DNA from 4 places in the Saccharophagus degradans 2-40 genome. Region 3 is predicted to be linked to each of the others. Evidence: predicted binding sites of a transcription regulator. Region 3 holds the regulator's gene; each other region holds the start of a gene.
The links. The regulator PhoB, encoded in region 3, activates phosphate uptake and scavenging genes when phosphate is short. The targets are predictions, from matches to a motif close to TGTCATAAANNTGTAACA.
Positions count from the first base shown of each region.

Region 1: a site for PhoB is predicted at 1,147-1,164, ahead of ppk1 (polyphosphate kinase 1). Genes of this name have one in related genera too.
Region 2: a site for PhoB is predicted at 733-750, ahead of SDE_RS13510 (UDP-2,3-diacylglucosamine diphosphatase). Genes of this name have one in related genera too.
Region 4: a site for PhoB is predicted at 1,155-1,172, ahead of SDE_RS16355 (inorganic phosphate transporter). Genes of this name have one in related genera too.

Region 1 is NC_007912.1:4,632,672-4,634,862, forward strand. Features, by position in the region: gene SDE_RS19080 (FAD-dependent oxidoreductase) at 1-992, opposite strand, end outside; gene ppk1 (polyphosphate kinase 1) at 1,188-2,191, shown strand, end outside.
Region 2 is NC_007912.1:3,273,307-3,275,497, forward strand. Features, by position in the region: gene SDE_RS13505 (EAL domain-containing protein) at 1-472, opposite strand, end outside; gene SDE_RS13510 (UDP-2,3-diacylglucosamine diphosphatase) at 846-1,667, shown strand; gene SDE_RS13515 (ion transporter) at 1,682-2,191, opposite strand, start outside.
Region 3 is NC_007912.1:4,837,098-4,839,288, forward strand. Features, by position in the region: gene ubiA (4-hydroxybenzoate octaprenyltransferase) at 1-784, shown strand, start outside; gene phoB (phosphate regulon transcriptional regulator PhoB) at 903-1,607, shown strand; gene phoR (phosphate regulon sensor histidine kinase PhoR) at 1,643-2,191, shown strand, end outside.
Region 4 is NC_007912.1:3,994,483-3,996,673, forward strand. Features, by position in the region: gene SDE_RS22890 (glycoside hydrolase family 16 protein) at 1-308, opposite strand, end outside; gene SDE_RS16355 (inorganic phosphate transporter) at 1,249-2,191, shown strand, end outside.

The DNA.
Region 1 (2,191 bases), 200 kb from region 3:
GTGTAGCGCTCCACCGAGTCGTGCGGCTCTATTTGCTTAACCGCGCCTTTTACGTGTTGCATCACCTTGGCAAAATCAATCTCTGGCTGGGCGTTTATCCCCAAGTGCTGCGCGTTGCGTGTTTGATGGGCCACTTTAGCGGCTTTAATAAGTGCCTTGCTCGGTACACAACCGGTATTTAAGCAGTCGCCGCCCATTAAATCTTTTTCTACCAATATCACTTTTGCTTTAACCGCCGCGGCAATATAAGCCGCCACCAAACCACCACTGCCAGCACCAATCACAATTAAATTGGCATCAAAGTGCTTGGGCTTTTTATATTTAGCCAAGGTGCGCTTGCGTTTAACCGCTTCCACAATCGCTTTTGCCACCCATGGAAACAGAGCAAGTAAAACCAAAGAACCTATAATTTGCGGGGTGAAAATTGCCCCCATAGAAATGGAATCTAACGCCCCTAACGCTACCCCCGCGTTCACATACAGCAATGTGCCCGGCACCATGCCTACTTGGCTTACCCAATAAAAGGTTGTTGCGCGCATATTGGTTAAACCGAATACGGGGTTCACAACAAAAAAGGGCACCAAGGGAATTAAGCGAATAGAAAACAAATAAAAGCTGCCTTCGCGCTCTACCCCTTCGTTAACGCGTTCTAAGCTTGTGCGAAAACGACGGGTTACCCAATCGCGCAGCAAAAGCCGCGATACCAACATATTAACCGTGGCACCAATGGTGCTGGCGAAGCTCACCAATAAAAAGCCCCACCACAACCCAAACACAGCACCGGCCAGCAACGTCATGGCACCAGTACCGGGTAAGCTAAGTGCGGCAACCATAAAATACAGTAGGGCAAAAATGGTGGATGCCATAACCGGCGATTGCGCCACCCAATCGCGCATTAAACCCACGGCAATATAGCGGTCTAAATCAAAATAAAAGAACGCGCATACACACAGCGCAACAACTAACAGCACTCCAATTTTTTTAGGGGTCATGCAAACCTTTGCTTAATAATGTTGAAAAACGTGAATATTTAGCCCGCGCAGATTAAACTTAGGCAAAACGTAATGGGTTTTGGACCCCGTTGAGCCGAATGGTTTCTTAAACTACCGACCTCTGCGTACTTTTCTTGTCATACTCCGTACATACCATAACGGTTTTATGACATTCCTCCGCTGGTAACACACACTATGATTGAAATGAACTCTGCAGACTCCGACCTACCCGAATTAGATGATTCTGCACCCAGTATCAGTTTGGATGACCCCGCGTACTATATCAATCGCGAACTCAGCCACTTAGCTTTTAATCAACGTGTACTGGAGCAAGCGCTAGACGAAAGCCACCCCATTTTAGAGCGGCTAAAGTTTCTGCTTATTTTTAGCTCAAACCTCGATGAGTTTTTTGAAATTCGCGTTGCAGGCCTCATGCAAAGTATTAAGTTTGAGCGTGAAACCGCAGGCTTAGACGGCGCACACCCCAAAGAAACCCTGCGCGAAATTAGCCGTATTTGCCACGAAACGGTGGAAAAACAGTATGAAATACTGAATAACATCTTGTTTCCTGCATTGGAAAAAGAAGATATTCGCTTTTTGCGTCGCAGCGAATGGTCTGATGAGCAAAGCGCGTGGGTAAACAACTTTATTGAAACCGAAGTACTGCCCATTATTAGCCCCATAGGCTTAGACCCTGCGCACCCCTTCCCGCGATTAGTAAACAAAAGTCTTAACTTCATTGTAGAGCTAGAAGGTAAAGATGCCTTTGGCCGCGATTTAAACTACGCGATAGTGCCTGCACCGCGCACCTTGCCACGCATCATCAAATTGCCAGAAGACTTGGGCAACCCCGGCCACAACTTTATTTTCTTGTCGTCGATGATTCACGCCCACGCCGACCAGCTCTTCCCCGGCATGGAAGTAAAAGGCTGCTACCAGTTTCGTTTAACCCGCAACGCCGACCTCGACGTAGACGTAGAGGGTATTGCCGATTTAGCCCGCGCCCTGCGCGGTGAATTGCACTCTCGCCGCTTTGGTACCGCCGTACGCTTAGAAGTGGCCGACAACTGCCCTAGCGAACTTACCGACTTTTTATTAAAAGAAACTGGCTTAACCGAAGACGACCTGTACCGTGTAGACGGGCCAGTTAACCTCAAGCGCCTAATGCGCGTGCCATCGATGGTGGGCCGCACAGATTT
Region 2 (2,191 bases), 1.6 Mb from region 3:
GGCGCGATTCACTATCGCGCAGCGCGCGTAAACTGTCTTCTTGATGGGTAATGTCTGTAAGCGTAAGAAAAACACCTACTGGGGAGTGAGCATGTTTACTCGCGGGGGCAATATCAACGCAGTAACAGCGCATTTGCCCTTCAACAAAAATATTTTCAACTGAGCCACGCTTTGCTAAGCCGCTTCGAACTACGTATAGAATATCGCGCTGGCACGCACTGGCATCTTGCCAGCCACAATCAAGCTCCATCACATTTTTGCCAACGGGATTTTCACCGTTACACAATTTTAATGCGAGACTATTTGCCAGCTGAATCACACCCCAGCGATCTAATAAGAACACCATCCCGGACATGGCATCTAGAATCCCTGCCAGATCGAAATAACTATCCTTTGCCGAGCTATCATTCGCTTGCTTGTTAGTGGGGAGCTGACCAATCACCCCTGTTGTGCTTGAAAACACAGTCGCCATAAACGCTCACAATAGTTAATACATTGTTGCGACCGAACCAGACCGCGATAACAGATGCGCAAAACGAATAGCCAACATAGGCGACATATCTTCTGCCCTGCCAGCTAATCGATGTGTACATTATTAATGTGCTTAATGGAGTATAGACAAGGATAACGACCGCGTTGGGTGACTTAAGTATGGATGCTGCCAAATCAAAGCTTATGGCGCCAATATTTGGCGTTATTTACCGCTTCTGCTTCACCAACTTTTAACCAAACTGTCACAAACCGGTCACACGCCTAGCTAACACTAGAGCAACTCAATATCTAAGTGGTTTGTAACCATGTACCTAGACACCTACGCGACGCAGAAGACGGCCAAGGAACTTAGCTTGAAATACCGCACTTTATTTATCTCCGATGTACATTTAGGCACCAAAGACTGCAAAGCTGACGCACTTAACGACTTTTTAAAGCACTACTCCTGTGATCAGCTGTACTTAGTGGGGGATATTTTTGACGGCTGGAAAATGCGCTCTGGCGTCTTTTGGCACAAACACTTCAATAAAGTGATTCGCCGTATTTTAAAACTCGCCAAAAATGGAACCCCTATCTACTACATTACGGGCAACCATGACGAATTCTTGCGCAAGTACGCCAACATGCAATTCGACAACATACAACTGCATAATCGGTTTACCCACGTAACCGCGCAAAATAAGCGCTTTCTAATTATTCATGGCGACCAATTTGAAAGCGTAACCCGCTGCAGCAAAGCGTTAAAATATATAGGCGACAAGGGCTACGACATACTGATGCAAATTAACCGTCTATCCAACCGCATACGCGCGCGCTACGGTTATGGGTATTGGTCATTCGCGGCCTTTTTAAAAACGCATATAAAACGCGCCAAAGAATACATACACGACTACGAAGTCGCAGTAGCCCATGGCGCCAAACGACAGGGGTTTGATGGTGTAGTGTGTGGCCACATACACCAAGCTGCGAACAAAACAATTGAAGGTATTAGCTATTTAAATACCGGAGACTGGGTGGAATCGTGTACCGCCATTGCTGAAGATTATGACGGTAATTTTCACCTAATAGACTGGTTAAACCACCCTAAAAACATCGAGAAGCAAGCGCGGCGTCAATCCAAACTATACGGCACTCGCCCGCGTCAAAAAGAGCTGTCCCTTACTGAGGCAGACTAAACCACTGCCCCACTCTACAGCCGCCCGCGCGGTATGGGTTCGGGCTTATCGGCTATCGATTCCAAAACACTGCCACAGTGCTTGCAGTGTTTGGCATCGCGCTCATGGCCCAGCTTTTCACAACTATTGCAGCGCGCAAACTGTCTTTCGCGGGTCATTTCTTGGAACAATTCCGCTGTAAGAATACCCGTGGGTACCGCAAGAATAGAATAGCCAGTAAGCATAGCCGCCGAGGCGATAACCTGCCCCAGTGTTGTTTGTGGCGTTATATCACCGTAGCCCACGGTGGTAATGGTAACAATCGTCCAGTAGATGCTTCTAGGAATACTGGTAAACCCATGCTCCGGCCCCTCTACCACAAACATTAAGGCACCAAATACGGTTGATAGTACAAGCACGGTTATAAAGAATACGAAGATTTTACGCCTTGCCATTGCCATAGAGCGAATTAGCACGTTTGCCTCAGACAAATAACGCACCAGCTTTAGTATGCGAAATACACGCAACACACGCAGCAACCGAAC
Region 3 (2,191 bases):
TACACTGTGGAGCCTGTGGATAGCCGCAGATGGTTTGCCCGATTGGGATGTGTTGGTTATTTTTGTGCTGGGTGTAGTGCTTATGCGGTCTGCAGGCTGTGTAATTAACGATTTTGCCGACCGCAAGATAGACGGCCATGTGCGTCGCACAGCAAACCGCCCCCTAGTTACTGGGTTAATAACCCCCAAACAAGCGGTGCTATTTTTTGTGGCATTGCTGGTTATTGCGTTTATTTTGGTGCTATTTACCAACCCACTTACCATAAAGCTTTCGTTCGGCGGGGCGCTACTAGCCTTTTGCTACCCCTTTATGAAACGCTACACCCAGTTGCCACAAATAGTGTTGGGTGCCGCTTTTGCGTGGTCTATTCCTATGGCCTTCGCCGCACAAACCAACCAGCTACCCGAAGCCATTTGGGTGCTATATACCGCTGTTGTACTGTGGACAGTGGCCTACGACACCTTCTACGCAATGGCAGACAGAGAAGACGATTTAAAAATTGGGGTGAAGTCCACCGCTATCCTATTTGGCGATCAAGATCGCATCATAACCGCCTGTTTGCAGCTAATGGCACTGGTGGCTATGGCCATGGCAGGGGAGCGCTTTGGGCTAGGCTTTAGCTTTAAGGTGTCTTTATTGGTTGCAGGTGGTCTTTTTGCCTATCAACAATATTTAATTCGCAACCGCGAACCGAACGCGTGTTTTCGTGCATTTTTGCATAACAATTGGGTAGGTTTAGTGGTTTTTCTCGGCATTTTGGTGGACAAGCTCATAACAAACTAAACACCAAAATAATGAAATAAGTGCTGTGGTGTGCTATTTGTCATAAAACGGAAACAAAACCTTTAAATAATCAACCTACATTCCGTACTTTGTACAGACGAGAGTCAGGTTAGCTGTAATGATTGAAAAGACGATTTTAGTAGTTGATGACGAGCCGCCAATTCGCGACATGTTACGTGTTGCACTGGAAATGGCAGAATATGCGGTATTGGAAGCCGGGGACGCACAACAAGCACACAGCTTAATTGTCGATAAAAAACCCGACCTCATTTTATTAGACTGGATGCTGCCAGGCACAAGCGGTATTGAATTGGCCCGCCGCCTTAAGCGCGACGAAGTTACCAGTGAAATTCCTATTATTATGCTTACCGCCAAAGGCGAAGAGGATAATAAAGTACAAGGCTTAGAGGTGGGTGCCGACGATTACATCACCAAGCCCTTCTCACCACGTGAGCTAGTAGCGCGCCTAAAGGCCGTATTGCGTCGCACCGACTCAATGGGCATTAGCGAGCCTATTCAAGTAGAAGGCCTGTGCCTAGACCCTATAAGCCACCGCGTAACCATTAGCGATATGCCTGTGCAAATGGGCCCTACAGAATACCGCCTACTAGAATTCTTTCTTACCCACCAAGAACGCGTTTACACCCGCAACCAATTGCTCGACCACGTGTGGGGCGGCAATGTGTATGTAGAAGAACGCACGGTAGATGTTCACATTAGACGCTTGCGCAAAGCATTATCCCTTGAAGGCCACGACCGTTTTATTCAAACTGTGCGTGGTGCGGGTTACCGCTTTTCTAATAAGGTCGCTCTAAAGGCCTAACATCAACTGATGTTCGACTCACATTAAGTGCTTTTATGATACGCAGAGGTTTTGCCGTAGAGCTGCGCTGGTTTGTACTGTCTATGGCAGCCGCAGCCATAGTTGGCGTAGCAGTAGGCTATTTTTTGGCAGTAATGTGCTTAGCACTGCTGCTGTACGTGTGCTGGTTGTTTTACAACATCACCCGCTTAGAAGCTTGGATAATTGCAGCACGCCGCAAAACCAACCCGCGCAACGAGCTATATGGCATTTTTGGTGAAATAGCCGAAGACGTAGTGCTGCTGCGCAAACGCTACCAAAAAGAAAAGCTGCGTTTACAAGCGGTGGTTAGCCGAGTACAAGATATGACCTCGGCACTAACCGACGGCGTGGTGCTACTAGATTCGCTTGGTAATATTGAATGGTGGAACGAAGCCGCCAAGCAAATGTTCGACCTGCGCGATGTAGATCACGGCCACAAATTAACCAACATTATTCGCCACCCGCGTTTCGTAAAATACTTCGAAAACGGCAAATACGGCGACCCACTTGAGCTAGAAGGCATCCGCCACCCAGACCAACACCTGCAATTTCAAATACACCCC
Region 4 (2,191 bases), 840 kb from region 3:
TTGTCGGCTCTATCGGTATAACACTGTTTCTCGTTGTTACCCCCGCCGGTGCAGTTAACTTCGAAGCCCCAGTTAGATGCGCTTATTTCGCTGTCGAAATTATCTTCCCACAGCAATTGCCATGCGTTTTCTGGTTCTGGCTCAGATTCGGGTTCAGATTCTGGCTCTGATTCAGGCTCTGATTCTGGTTCACCCACGGGTTCTTCTACTGGGTCTGGCGTTTTTTTGTCGTCAGAACCGCCGCAGCTCGCTAGCCCTAGGGCTACCAACACCACCAGCGAAAGTTCTAGAAGCTTTAGTTTTTTCATTATTTTCAGCCTTTGTAGGTTATTGGAATTAGGTTTCGCACTTAGTTTGTTTGCGCTTTGGGTGCTAGGGCTTATATATGCCTAGACCGCAGCACGCTTATTGTTATTTATTCGTGTAACTAACCCTTAGGTTAACCCTCGGCCAAAGCTGTAAAAGAAGCCCCTTACCATTTAGCATTTGCCTTTTAGCAATGACCAACCGGCAAGGGGCACAATTACTCTTGCGTGATAGCGACTACATAAAGCAGTCACTGCGCCTCATTGACACCCATCAATTTGGCAGAGTGATGTATGCACCTAAAATGGACCTAACCAATCCTTTACAACTACACCACACACACGAGAGCCGAGGAAGATCATCGAGAAGGCAACCTAAAACGGGTGGAGAGATCCCTACCTAGCACGACGATTAAACGCATATTGCCAATAGCGCTAGTCACCGTCGCCGCATTTTGCGCGTCAATCGGCTTGTGGCACGCGTTCGGGAGAATTCACATTAAAAATACCCCCTGCAAATTTTGCCAAGGTGCTTAAACCATTCCCTAAATACACCTAAAACCACTCTTTAAAAGAAAATACCCCATAAAAATCAATAAGTTAAAAAAACCTCCAATACAGCTAAAGCATTAGCCCACATGTACCAATTCATTCACTTTCGCGTGCCAGTAAACTTTTCGGCACAAGCACCCCACCATTAAAAACGCCGTTAATCCCACTTTGCGAACAAATTTATTCACTCAATGGCACGCTTTAACGCTAGTTGAGCGGCATTACCACTCTTTAAACTTCGCCCCTTAATATGAACTAAGATTAATTGCATTATTTCTAGAACTTGGCTGGCTATTTGATGATGTTTTTATGACAATACGCCCACTTTTATATAACTACTTGCGCGCCACCTTCACGTGGACGCGTGTATCTGCAACTAGGGGACCACTCTATGCAAGCCACTAAGCCTTCCGGCCTAGAAAATATTCATTGGGGTATACGTTACGGAGTATGTATTGCCTTTTTGGCTGCCGTTTTTGTGTATGTACTTAGCACAGTAGGCGCGAGCAATTACCTGCTTATATTTGCTGCGGTTACTGGTGGCTACATGGCGCTAAACATTGGCGCCAACGACGTAGCCAACAACGTAGGGCCAGCTGTTGGTTCTGGCGCGCTTTCTTTGTTTGCTGCTATCTGTATTGCAGGTGTGTGTGAGGCGGCGGGGGCAATTATCGCCGGCGGCGATGTTGTGTCTACTATTAAGAAAGGCATTATCGACCCAAGCTTGGTCACCGATACACGTGAATATATATGGTTAATGGCTGGGGCACTGCTGGGCGGCGCTTTGTGGCTTAACTTTGCCACTTGGATGGGCGCACCCGTTTCGACTACTCATTCAATTGTTGGCGGTGTACTCGGTGCTGGATTGGCCGCAGGCGGTATGAGCATTGCCAACTGGCCGGTTATGGGCGCCATTGTAGCTAGCTGGGTTATCTCGCCAGTAATGGGTGGTGTAATTGCTGCGGGCACCTTGGCACTCATCAAACGCTTAATTATGTACCGCAACGATAAAGTTACTGCCGCAAAAACTTACGTGCCTGTACTAGTAGGTGTAATGGCGTGGGCCTTTAGTGTTTACTTAATCCTTAAGGGCATAAAAAAGCTTTGGAAAGCCGAGCTATATCAAGCCGTATTAATTGGTGCCGTTATCGCTGTTGTCGTGTATCTATTCAGCCGACGTACCGTTATTCGCCAAGCGCTGCGCATGGATAACTCTCGCGAAAGCGTGAACAACTTGTTTACTATTCCTCTTATATTCGCAGCAGGCCTATTGAGCTTCGCCCACGGCGCGAACGACGTAGCCAACGCGGTTGGCCCATTAGCTGCCATTGTGG